Linked DNA regions of Zymomonas mobilis subsp. pomaceae ATCC 29192. The protein of the gene in region 1 interacts with the protein of each later gene in a pairwise test. Links are inferred from orthologs where the notes say so. Each region holds a gene or a part of one and is shown on either strand. Other genes may lie near its edges.

The links.
Region 2: the proteins of ribD (region 1) and accC interact in binary tests that used the Escherichia coli proteins (3 or more experiments, as listed by UniProt). The link is inferred for Zymomonas mobilis subsp. pomaceae ATCC 29192 from one-to-one orthologs.

The regions. Positions count from the first base shown.
Region 1 is NC_015709.1:845,916-851,871, reverse strand. The notes cover bases 365-3,168. They hold ribD (bifunctional diaminohydroxyphosphoribosylaminopyrimidine deaminase/5-amino-6-(5-phosphoribosylamino)uracil reductase RibD), read right to left. Parts: upstream 2,361-3,168; coding sequence 1,368-2,360; downstream 365-1,367. Other genes in these bases: ZYMOP_RS03805 (response regulator transcription factor), read left to right, coding at 2,952-3,168; ZYMOP_RS03810 (hypothetical protein), read right to left, coding at 2,418-2,732; ZYMOP_RS03820 (riboflavin synthase), read right to left, coding at 692-1,312; ribB (3,4-dihydroxy-2-butanone-4-phosphate synthase), read right to left, coding at 365-695. In the rest of the region: more of ribB, read right to left, coding at 1-364; more of ZYMOP_RS03805, read left to right, coding at 3,169-3,671; ZYMOP_RS03800 (FecR family protein), read left to right, coding at 3,715-5,043; ZYMOP_RS03795 (CHASE2 domain-containing protein), read left to right, coding at 5,036-5,956. UniProt on the Escherichia coli protein: Converts 2,5-diamino-6-(ribosylamino)-4(3h)-pyrimidinone 5'-phosphate into 5-amino-6-(ribosylamino)-2,4(1h,3h)-pyrimidinedione 5'-phosphate.
Region 2 is NC_015709.1:580,556-586,154, reverse strand. The notes cover bases 155-3,097. They hold accC (acetyl-CoA carboxylase biotin carboxylase subunit), read right to left. Parts: upstream 2,334-3,097; coding sequence 975-2,333; downstream 155-974. Other genes in these bases: aroQ (type II 3-dehydroquinate dehydratase), read right to left, coding at 2,905-3,097; accB (acetyl-CoA carboxylase biotin carboxyl carrier protein), read right to left, coding at 2,338-2,811; cysQ (3'(2'),5'-bisphosphate nucleotidase CysQ), read left to right, coding at 155-886. Outside these bases: more of cysQ, read left to right, coding at 68-154; more of aroQ, read right to left, coding at 3,098-3,345; ZYMOP_RS02585 (antibiotic biosynthesis monooxygenase family protein), read right to left, coding at 4,496-4,792; ZYMOP_RS09195 (CsbD family protein), read left to right, coding at 5,056-5,373. UniProt on the Escherichia coli protein: This protein is a component of the acetyl coenzyme A carboxylase complex; first, biotin carboxylase catalyzes the carboxylation of the carrier protein and then the transcarboxylase transfers the carboxyl group to form malonyl-CoA.

The DNA.
Region 1 (5,956 bases):
AGACTGTTAAATGATTTTTGTTCGATACGTTCAACGTTATTATCATGTTCGCGTCGCCAAGTGATTAGATCGCGAATGGTACCGATTTTAATATTATGGCGCTGAGCGAAGGTAACTAAATCGTCAAGACGGGCCATAGTCCCGTCTTCCTTCATTACCTCACAAATAACACCAGAGGCATTTAAACCCGCTAGCCGCGCAATATCGACTGCGGCTTCAGTATGACCAGCACGAACCAATACGCCGCCGGATTTAGCCGAAAGCGGAAAAACATGCCCCGGGGTAACAATATCATCGGCACCCCGGGCGCTATCAATAGCCACGGCTACTGTCCGCGCACGATCACCTGCTGAAATGCCCGTTGTGACGCCCGTTTTGGCTTCAATAGAAACGGTAAAAGCAGTTTGTAAGGGGGCATTGTTTTCCCGAGCCATAGGTTCAAGACCTAAACTCGTTATACGCTCCTTCGTCATAGCAAGACAGATAAGGCCACGGCCATGGGTCGCCATAAAATTAATAGCCGCAGGCGTAGCCATTTGTGCCGGTATGACCAGATCCCCTTCATTCTCGCGATTTTCGTCATCAACAAGAATGAATATCCGGCCATTCCTTGCTTCTTCAATCAATTCTTCGACGGAAGACAGGAAGGGATGACGTTTTGTTGACCCTTTACGGATCGGAAGATTGTTGCTCATGCAGATACATTTTCTAGCGCATTCATGCGCGCAAGATAACGGGAAAGAATATCAATTTCGATATTAACAAAATCGCCTGCTGACAGAAGACCTAAAGTCGTTTTTTCAGCAGTATGGGGAATAATATTGATAAAAAAGCGTACTTTACCATCCACATCTTGCACTTCATTCACCGTCAAAGAGACGCCATCTAAAGAGACAGAGCCTTTTTCTGCAATATGGGGGGCCACTTCAGGGCCAGCTTCTATCAGAAAATTTTGTGAATCCCCTTCTGGGGTAATCGAGAGCACTTTTCCGACGCCATCAACATGGCCAGTGACGATATGACCGCCTAATTCATCGCCCATTTTTAAAGCGCGTTCTAAATTAAGTTTTTGGCCTTCTTCCCATCGACCAGGCGCCGTCCTTGAAACTGATTCCCCCGATACAGTAACATCAAACCAATTTTTAGGAGACGTACCTTTATCGACAACGGTTAAGCACACACCTGAACAAGCGATAGAGGAACCTACTGGCACTTCATCCATTGCATAGGCGGTTGCAATCCGAATATGACGATCACCTTTTTGGGTCGCAGAAATAATCTGACCGATATCGGTAACAATTCCAGTGAACATTAGGGGCAGCTCCGTTCGCATGGTAAATAATAGGCTGATAGGCTAAAAAAGAGGCTCAATCAGCGTCCGTTGCATTCGTAACACGTACGTACGCATCTAGCTGGTCGTTGCCAAGCATTCTTGTCTCTTTATGACACCAACGGCCATGGGTTTCAGCTAAATTTTGAAGTCCAATATCGCTTAAGGAGGCTATTCCGCCCCCGATTAAAATCGGGGCGCGATAAAATAAAATTCGATCTACGATATCAGCTTTTATAAAAGCGGCGGCCGCTTTGGCGCCTCCTTCCACCAAAACGTGATCGGCTGCGGTAAGACTTACGTCTGTTGGTTGTTCAAGGCCAATCCAATCAGGCGGTAAAGAGCCGTGACCTAAAACCGCTCTTATCGGCGAGCGATGTTCAAGCCCCAAAAGGCGAACATCCAAACGAGGATTATCGACCTCCCATGTGCCCCGTCCTACGACAATGAGTTCTGATCGCATTCTTTCGAGATGGGCATGGGCTCTTGCCCTTTCGCCGGTAATCCAATGACTTTTTCCATTTTCAAGGGCGATACAGCCATCAAGCGAGGTCGCTAACTTTAATGTGATATAAGGCCGACCTAATAAGCGGCGACTAAAATAGCCTGACATGGATTGCCGGGCTTCTTTTTCCAGAAGGCCCCATTCAACTTTAATGCCGGCTTGTTTTAAACGTTCTAACCCCTGACCATTCGTCCGCATGTCGGGATCTTTGCTAGCGATAACGATTCTTTCAGGCAAAGCATCAACAAGAAGGTCAGTACAGGTTGGGCCTTTTAAACTTTTATGGGCACAAGGTTCCAAGGTGACATAAACCGTAGCCCCACGAAGCGATTCTTGGGCTTGGGATAGAGCCATAGCCTCGGCATGAGGCCTTCCTCCGGCTTGCGTCCATCCTCTGGCTATTAAACGGTTATTTTTAACAATAAGACATCCGACTGAAGGGGAGGGCGCAGTTAGTCCTTTTCCCCTTTCTCCAAGCGCAATAGCCGCGCGCATCCATCGGATGTCTTGATCAAGATGGGTCAAATTTTATAATCCGTTATTTTTGAACAATAACCTTTTTCGTTACCGAACATTTTTATCTTATTTAGTAGGATAACCTAACATCTGACCAAATTCACGCCAACGTTTTCTAGATTCTTCCTGACGGATTTCTAATTTTTTTTGATCCCGTTGGTTATTCGCTATGATTTCAGCATCGCTGCGCGGGCCATTCATATTTTGCACGAAAATCAGCTCGGGATCTGGCTTTTTAATCTCTGAACCGAAATACATCATAGAGACCATACCCCCTGCCAAAGCAAAGGCGATTAATGCAAATAGAGGTTTAACGCGTCCATGGTTACGAGCAAACTCTTTTATATCGCGCCATAATAGGGATGGTCGGGGTAAAAACATATCCTGATAGATAATGAAAGAATAAAAAAAGTGCTAGTCTTGCTGTGTTAAGAAATTTTTTTTTGATAAAAACACTTTCATTTTTTGATAATTTCTTAGAAGGTTAAGGAAGTATCTTCATAATGGGTTAGTCCTATTTAGATATTCCCCCTTGAAAATGGCATACTTCGTAGAGATATGTTTTAAATCTATAAATTATATTAATGGAGATTAACGGGCGTGAGAATAGCCCTGCTAGATGATGATCTGGAAACAGCCGCCCAACTGACCGCTATCCTCACCGAAGCTGGTTATGATTGCCGATCTTTTCATAAAGGATATGCCCTTTTACGAATGCTCCGTAGCGAAACGGTTGACCTTCTTTTACTTGATTGGAATGTACCTGATTTTTCCGGTATCGAGATAATTGAGTGGGTTAATCGGCATTGTGATCCCAAACCGCCTATTTTACTCTCTACCGCCAGAACTGCTGCGGAAGACATTGTTACGGGTCTTAATGCAGGTGCCGATGATTATTTAGTAAAACCTGTCCAGCCAGAAATCTTATTGGCACGGGTTAAAGCAGTACTCCGTCGTAGCTATCCTGTTCCACCTTCTGATGGTATTGAGCATTATGATGATTATACCTTTGATTTATCTCGGGAACAGGTTTCTCTAGGGGATACACTGATACCCATGACTTCCAAAGAATTCATGCTATCTTTGCTTTTATTCCGCAATTTACATCGGCCTTTATCTCGGGGTTATATTTTCGAAACGTTGTGGGGGCGAAATCCTGATTTACCAACCAGAACGCTGGATACGCATATTTCGAAAATAAGAACAAAACTCAATTTAAGACCTGAAAATGGTTATCGATTAGCGCCTGTTTATGCTTATGGTTATCGCTTGGAACGGCTAACCGAAAAAAGAGCAACGCCCGCAGATATCAATCAGTAAATTGATGCGATGGCAGTGGCAGTTGAGGGGCATCAAATCTTTTATGTTGATAAGGGCGCTTGTCCTCTTCCTCTTTTTTGTTTTTTTTAACGAAGAGGGGAAGGCTGCTGCCCATTTCCAAAATCAAAAAACGGTCGATTATATCATTCAAGAGGGAGATACGCTTTCCCTGATTGCCCATCTTTATTTTGATAGGATGGCCGATATACAATCTATTGCGCGGCGTAGTCGAGTCTCGCTTGACCAACCGCTACATGCCGGTTTTCATCTTCAAATTCCCAAAAGTCTCTTACGACGTACCATTACTAACGCTGTTGTTGCGCATGTATCGGGGCCAGTGTTTTTATATATTAATGGTCAAAAAGGGACGCTGGAGCAAGGGCGTCCAGTTACCGAGCAAACAACGATTGAGACGGGCGCGTCCGGCTTTGTAACCTTAATGTTACCAGATGGCTCGCGTGTCAGTATGCCTTCTATGAGTCTGTTAACCATAACAAGACTTCGAAAAGTAGCTTTAACGGATGCGATAGAACGTTCTTTCAAGTTAGAAGCAGGGCATGTACGGGTTTATGCTGTTCCGTTATTTCGTTCAGATAGCTACTTTCATATTGCGACCCCTGCTTCGTTGGCCGCCGTTCGGGGCACAAATTTTCGAGTATATTATAAGCAAAAAGATAAGGCTCAAAAAAAAGAAAATACTATCGAAGTATTAGATGGTTTAGTCATGGTAGATAACCGTCGCCATAAATACGCTGTGCCTGGGGGGTATGGTACGAATTATAAAGAAAATAAAGGCTTCCCTTTAGTTGATTCCCCCATGCCTAAAAAACGTTTAACTATTTTTCGTGAAGTTAATCCTGATATTCCCTTGTCTGTAATACAAAATGTCCAGTCTTATCATGCGACCGTTGCCCGAGATGCCGATTTCTTGGATTTGCTTTCTGAAAGCTGGCCGACTACAGGAAACATATTATTATCTGGATTAGCCGATGGCCATTATTATTTAAGGCTTTCAGCTGTTGATAATCATGATTTAGAAGGACAGGAAAGGGTCGTATCTATAGACCATAAAACAGGTCATATAGAGACATCCGCTTATTCTGTAGCTGAGGGGGCTGTTTTTCAGTGGATCGTCAAGGATGATGAACCTGTCCTATGCCGTCTCCAGCTTGTGGCTGGCAAGATAAGTGAACCAGCAACCCCTTTAGTGGATCAATTAGGGGGTAAGAAAGGTACAGTAAAAGTTTCCTCTTTGCCGGAAGGAGATTATTCTTGGCGTATTATTGCTACATGGCCTGCCGGTGGAGAAATATTATCTCCGTTTCATACACTGCATGTTTCACGGATAGAACCGATGCAAAAAAATGAATGATGTTTTAGGTAGTCTAAAGCCCGATACTTCTGCCAGAGACTATGTCGAGCCCGAGCTAAAGGATAACCTTGCTTTTGAATGGTGGTTGATTTCCTTTGCTGCAACACTGGCTGTTATTATTATCAGCTGGGCAGGGATGACCTATCAGTTAGATTTGTTGTTTTATGATGCTGTTGTCAGGTTAGGTTACCACAAACCTGACCCTTCGATTCTTATTGTAAAAATTGACAATAATGCTCTGAAAACCATCGGCCCATGGCCATGGACGCCCGATAAACATGCCCAATTTATAAAACAATTAAATACCGGTCATCCGACATCAATCGGCTATAATGTCTTATTTCTTGATCCTTCGGAATCTAAAGCCCGAGATGACTTGTCGAAAACTTTGAAGACTAGTCCGGCTCCTATATTTCTACCTATGCTGGTTGAATCCGGTGGGCATAATAATAAAACGGTTGCGATTGTTCCTAGTATTGCGTCCTCAGCGACGGCTGTGGGCCATGTTAGCTTACCTTTTGATGGCGATGGTATAGTCCGACGTTATTGGCCCGCTTTATCGACAAAAGGGCGTTATTGGCCGGCGCTTGTTGCGTTAATGGATAATAATAATCAACATCATGTGTTTTCAGATCAAGATCTTACCGAACAATTATTTACCTATGACGGGCCATCTAATCGTTTTCCCGCTATTTCTGCGGCTGCTATTTGGCGAAATGAAGTGCCGCCGGAATTTCTGGCTGGTAAAAGGATTCTGGTGGGGGTAACGGCTTCAGGTTTTGAAGACCTACATCCTACCCCTTTTGGCATTATGCCGGGTGTCGAAATTCAGGCCAATATATTAGATAATTTACTGAATGATCGCTCGATAAAAGAAGCGAGTAACATCGTAAAACTGATTGTAGATTTGTTA
Region 2 (5,599 bases), 270 kb from region 1 along the record:
TTAGAGAAACTTTAGATAGGAAAGAAGGATTTTCTTCCGAAAAGCCTTCAGCCTCAAGGAGATATTTATGCTTATACCATCACTTTCACCTCAGGCCGCTTTATTGGAAGGATTAGTTCAAATCGCCTTACAGGCCGGTGAAAAAGCTCTAGAAATTTATCATGGTGACTTCACTGTCATGACTAAGGAAGACGACAGTCCCGTCACCCGTGCAGATCGGGAAGCCGAAGCTATCATTTTAGAAGGATTGAAGAAGCTGCAGCCGGGTGTCGCTGTCATCGCGGAAGAACAATATGCTGCAACAAAAAAAGGGTACAACACAGACAGCTTCTTTTTAGTTGATCCCATCGATGGAACCAAAGAGTTTATTAATAAACGGGATGAATTCACGGTTAATATTGCCCTCATCAAAAAGGGTATGCCGATTTTGGGGGTTATTTATGCGCCTGCTACCGGCCAGATATATGGAGGCGATGTCTTGGCAAAATCTGCATGGACCGCAAAAGTTGAACCTAATCAAGAATTTTTAAATCACACGGCTATTACGACCCGTCAACCTAGTGAGAAGCTAGATGTTATGACCTCTTTTTCTCATAATAATCCGGCGACAGAGGCTTATTTGGATAGCTTACCGGTTGGAGAAAGAATAAAGGCGGGATCTTCATTGAAATTTTGCTGGTTGGCAGAAGGAAAAGCCGACATCTATCCCCGTTTATCGCCAACCCATGAATGGGATACGGCTGCCGGACATGCCATTCTTTTGGCCGCTGGTGGCAATGTTGTAACTGTTGACGGTGAAGCTTTACTCTATGGAAAGCCCGGTTATCTAAATCCCGGGTTTATTGCTTATGGGGCAGAACAGCCTTTATTACCCCCTCAGTCTTAATTTTTCTTAGGCCAAATATTACAAAAAAAGAGCCGTACTTCTACGGCTCTTTTTCATATAATTAATTTTAGAATGCTAAGGATAAATATTAGAATTTTTTCAGACTTTTTTCTTCTAGCCATTGTTCAAGCGATTTAATGGTATAGTCACCATCAACAAAGGCTTGCTTCTCTAAAAGCGAACGCTGAAGAGGTATCGTCGTTTTGATACCATCAATAATGAATTCTTCTAAAGAGCGTGAAAGACGACTGATAGCTTCGCTACGGGTTTCCCCGTGAACGATCAGCTTAGCAATCATACTGTCATAATAGGGTGGAATGGTATAACCATTGTAAAGGCCGCTATCAATCCGAACTTCAAATCCACCAGGAACATGATAATTTTTGACGGTACCCGGTGACGGGGTAAAATTATCAGGGTCTTCAGCATTGATCCGACATTCAATCGCATGTCCTGATAATACAATCTGATCTTGGGTGCGTGATAAACCCTTACCCTCTGCGATACGGATTTGTTCACGCACTAAATCGAGACCGGTAACGGCTTCTGTTACGGGGTGTTCAACTTGTAAACGGGTATTCATTTCAATAAAGTAGAACTGGCCATTTTCGTAAAGAAATTCAATGGTACCCGCCCCGCGATAAGCCATATCAGACATCGCCTTGGAGACAATTGCGCCCATTTCAGCCCGCTGTTCTGCGGAAATAACAGGGGAAGGCGCTTCCTCCAAAACTTTTTGATGGCGACGCTGTAAGGAGCAATCACGCTCCCCTAAGTGAATGGCTTTACCTTCTCCATCCCCGAAAATCTGGAATTCAATATGGCGGGGCGCACTGAGATACTTTTCCATATAAATGGTATCATCGCCAAAAGCCGCTTTGGATTCTGATTTGGCTTGTGCCATTAGCACTTCAAGTTGATCTTCCGAAGGGACGACCTTCATACCCCGACCACCGCCGCCGGATGCCGCTTTAATGAGAACCGGGTAACCGATTTCATCAGCGGTTGCCTTTGCCTCAGCAAAATTATGAATAGGACCATCTGATCCGGGCACCAAGGGCAAACCCAATCTACCCGCTGTCCGCTTTGCTTCGACTTTATCGCCCATGATTCGAATATGCTCGGGCTTGGGCCCAATCCAGATTAATTCATGACTTTCAACAATTTCAGCAAAGCGCGCATTTTCAGATAAAAAGCCATATCCCGGATGAATCGCATCTGCGCCAGAAATTTCAGCGGCAGCAATAATATTGGGGATATTAAGATAGCTTTCACCAGCAGGTGCTGGCCCGATACAGACCGTCTCATCTGCCAGACGAACATGCATGGCTTCGTCATCGGCTGTTGAATGGACAGCAACGGTGCTGATGCCCATTTCATGGCAAGCGCGATGAATACGAAGAGCGATTTCGCCACGATTGGCGATAAGGATTTTTTTGATGGCCACAGAGTTACTCTATTACTACCAGCGGCTGATCAAATTCGACCGGCTGAGCATTTTCTACCATAATTGAAGTTACGACCCCACTTTTGGGGGCAACAATCGGATTCATAACTTTCATGGCTTCAACAATCAGCAAAGTTGCTCCCTTTTCAACCTTGTCGCCCACGTGAATAAAATTAGAGGCTTCGGGTTCAGGTGCAAGATAGACAGTGCCTACCATGGGTGAATGCACGGTACCCGGATGATCGGCAAGGGGCACTCCGGCTGGAGCTGCGGGCGGGGCAGCGGGAGCGGGCATAGCCGCAGTTGGTACGGCCATAGTTGTGGGGGCGGCATAGACCGTAGCGTTACGAACGACACGAATACGGCGGTCACCATCTTGTACTTCGATTTCGGTTAGGTTGGTCTCGTCGAGTAATTTTGCGAGTTGATTAACCAGTTCGGGATCGACCTGCATGGCTTCTTTGTGTTTTTCTGTCATTCTTACGCTCATCAAATTATTCCATCTGTCCGGTATTTTTAAACTATTCGACATAGCCTACGATAACCGGACAGTTATACTGACTCTGCCATGTCAGAGCTTGGCGGCGGCGTCCAGCGCAAGAAGGTAGCTTTTTGCGCCAAAACCCGAAATTGTCCCCAAGGCCGCTTCACCGACATAACTTTTATGACGGAAAAACTCACGAGCATGGGGATTCGACAAGTGAACTTCAATCACCGGTACCGAGATTGCTCTGATTGCATCATAAATCGCAACAGATGTATGGGTATACGCTGCTGCATTCAAGATAACGGCTTTTGCCTTTACAGCTTGTGCTTCCTGTAGCCAATCAATTAAATGGCCTTCATGGTTAGATTGTCGGATATCAACCGCAACATTCAGTTCTAAAGCGCGATCTTCAAGGCTATCCGCAATGTCATCAAGCGTTTCATGACCGTAAATGTCAGGCTCTCTTAAACCCAAAAGGTTCAGATTAGGCCCATTAAGAATAAATATTGTCGGCTTTTCTGCCATAATGTTACTTCCGGTTGCGAGTAAGGGTAAAGGCTCTTTATAGGACAGAAAACATTTCTCAGGCAAAGGCAGCTTTTCATGAGTGATAGTGTCATCAATATCAAGCTTAATGGTGAACCCCATCAGGTTAGAGCCGGAACAACAATTGCCGGTCTTGCGAAAGAAATTGGTTTAAACCCTGCTAAAGTAGCCGTTGAGCGCAATCTTGAAATTGTGCCACGTTCTGAACTTGGCAATGTGACAATTGAAGCGGGCGATCAACTGGAAATCGTTCATTTTGTTGGTGGAGGTAATAAATAATGTCTCACAAAGATAGTTGGTCAGTTGCAGGTCGAACCTTCAATTCACGGCTTATTGTTGGTACGGGTAAGTATAAAGACTATGCCCAAAATGCTGCTGCTTTAGTCGCCTCGGGTGCTGAAATTGTAACGGTTGCTGTGCGTCGTGTTAATTTAACCGATACTTCTGCACCTATGTTGACAGATTATATTGATCCGAAGAAATACTGTTTTTTACCCAATACAGCGGGTTGTTTTACAGCCGATGAAGCTTTGAGAACTTTACGGCTAGCAAGAGAAGCGGGTGGCTGGACATTAGTCAAATTAGAGGTTTTAGGTGAAGCTCGGACGCTTTATCCTGATATGATCGAAACACTTAAAGCCACTGAACAGCTTGTCAAAGAAGGCTTTCAGCCAATGGTTTATTGTAGTGACGATCCCATCATGGCTAAAAGATTAGAAGATGCCGGGGCTGTAGCTATCATGCCGCTAGGGGCCCCCATTGGGTCAGGATTGGGCTTACAAAATCAGGTTATGATTCGTCTTATTGTCGAAGGGGCTAATGTGCCTGTGTTGGTTGATGCAGGCGTTGGTACCGCCTCGGATGCCGCTGTTGCGATGGAATTGGGTTGTGAAGGGGTGTTGATGAATACCGCTATCGCAGAAGCTAAGGACCCCGTCATGATGGCACAGGCCATGAAAGCTTCGGTAGAAGCAGGTCGTTTGGCCTATCGGGCGGGCCGTATGGGACGCCGATTGTATGCCGATCCATCAAGCCCGTTGGCAGGTCTAATTTGATTTTTTACCTTATATCTTTCAGCAATTAGTTATCGATGATGGTAAAAGGCAGGCGAAAGCCTGCCTTTTACTATTTAAACCTCAAAAACGGGGATAAGATGCTCGCCCCGCGGTGGTTCTGCAAAATATTGGTTGGCCAAAGCGCGCCATTTAGGCAGGGCATCTGATTTCCGAAAACCTTCCACATGTGCCTCTATCGAAGCCCAGCGTATAATTAAACAAAAACGACCTTTATGTTCATGCGAGCGCGTCAATTCTAAGCCTTCGCAACCAGGAGAATTTAAAAATAAAGGTTTGGCTTTCTCAACAGCCGCAATAAATTCACTATCTGTATCTTCCTTAATAGAAATTTGTAAAAATTCGTAAATCATAAATAATCTCCGTAATCGGTTGAGAATGAAGGTTAATGTTAAGAATGAAGGTTAAAATTTTAATCAATATGAACAGAAATTCATAAAGTTTCCTGCAAATTGTAAAAAGCATTGCTAAAAAAATAAATTCAATATTTCAGGAACCTTCTCATCAATCTCTTCGTTATTAATACTATAAAATGTCTCACGTATTTTATTCTAAGGATTATCTACTTTTTGGGTAGATTAACCTAGAATTCAGGTAATTAATTGAGGAGGTCGAAATGTCTGGGACTTATGATAAATTAAAAGGCTCTGCACAACAAACCCTTGGTAAAGGTAAAGAGAAAGTCGGAAAAGCTTTCGATGATCCTGAACTACAGAGCAAAGGTATCATGGATCAGGCTCAAGGGGCTGCTAGCAAAGCGCTGGGTGCGGCCAAAGAAGCCTTAAGCGATGGTATTGACAAAGTTAAAGACACTTTCGAAGATCTTAAAGAAAGTGCAAAAGATAAATATGAGGATTTAAAAGACTCGGCACAGGAACATAAATCTGAAGCTAAGTCAAAAAGTAAAAAAGTTATGCGAGACATTAAATCATAGTTTTTTTTAAATTCCCTCTCCTTATTATAGCGCGTCTATTCTAAAGATAGACGCGTTTTTTTTTGCTATAATGACCCAAAAATATTAAAATTTTTCAATATTTTTATTGTTGAATTTTATAAAAAATATATAAATTAAGCTAATTTTTTACCGCGCCAATTTTTTCCTTTCTTAAAGATAGGGCCTTTTGCTTGCTAAAATCCTTATTTTTGTTCATGTCATTCTG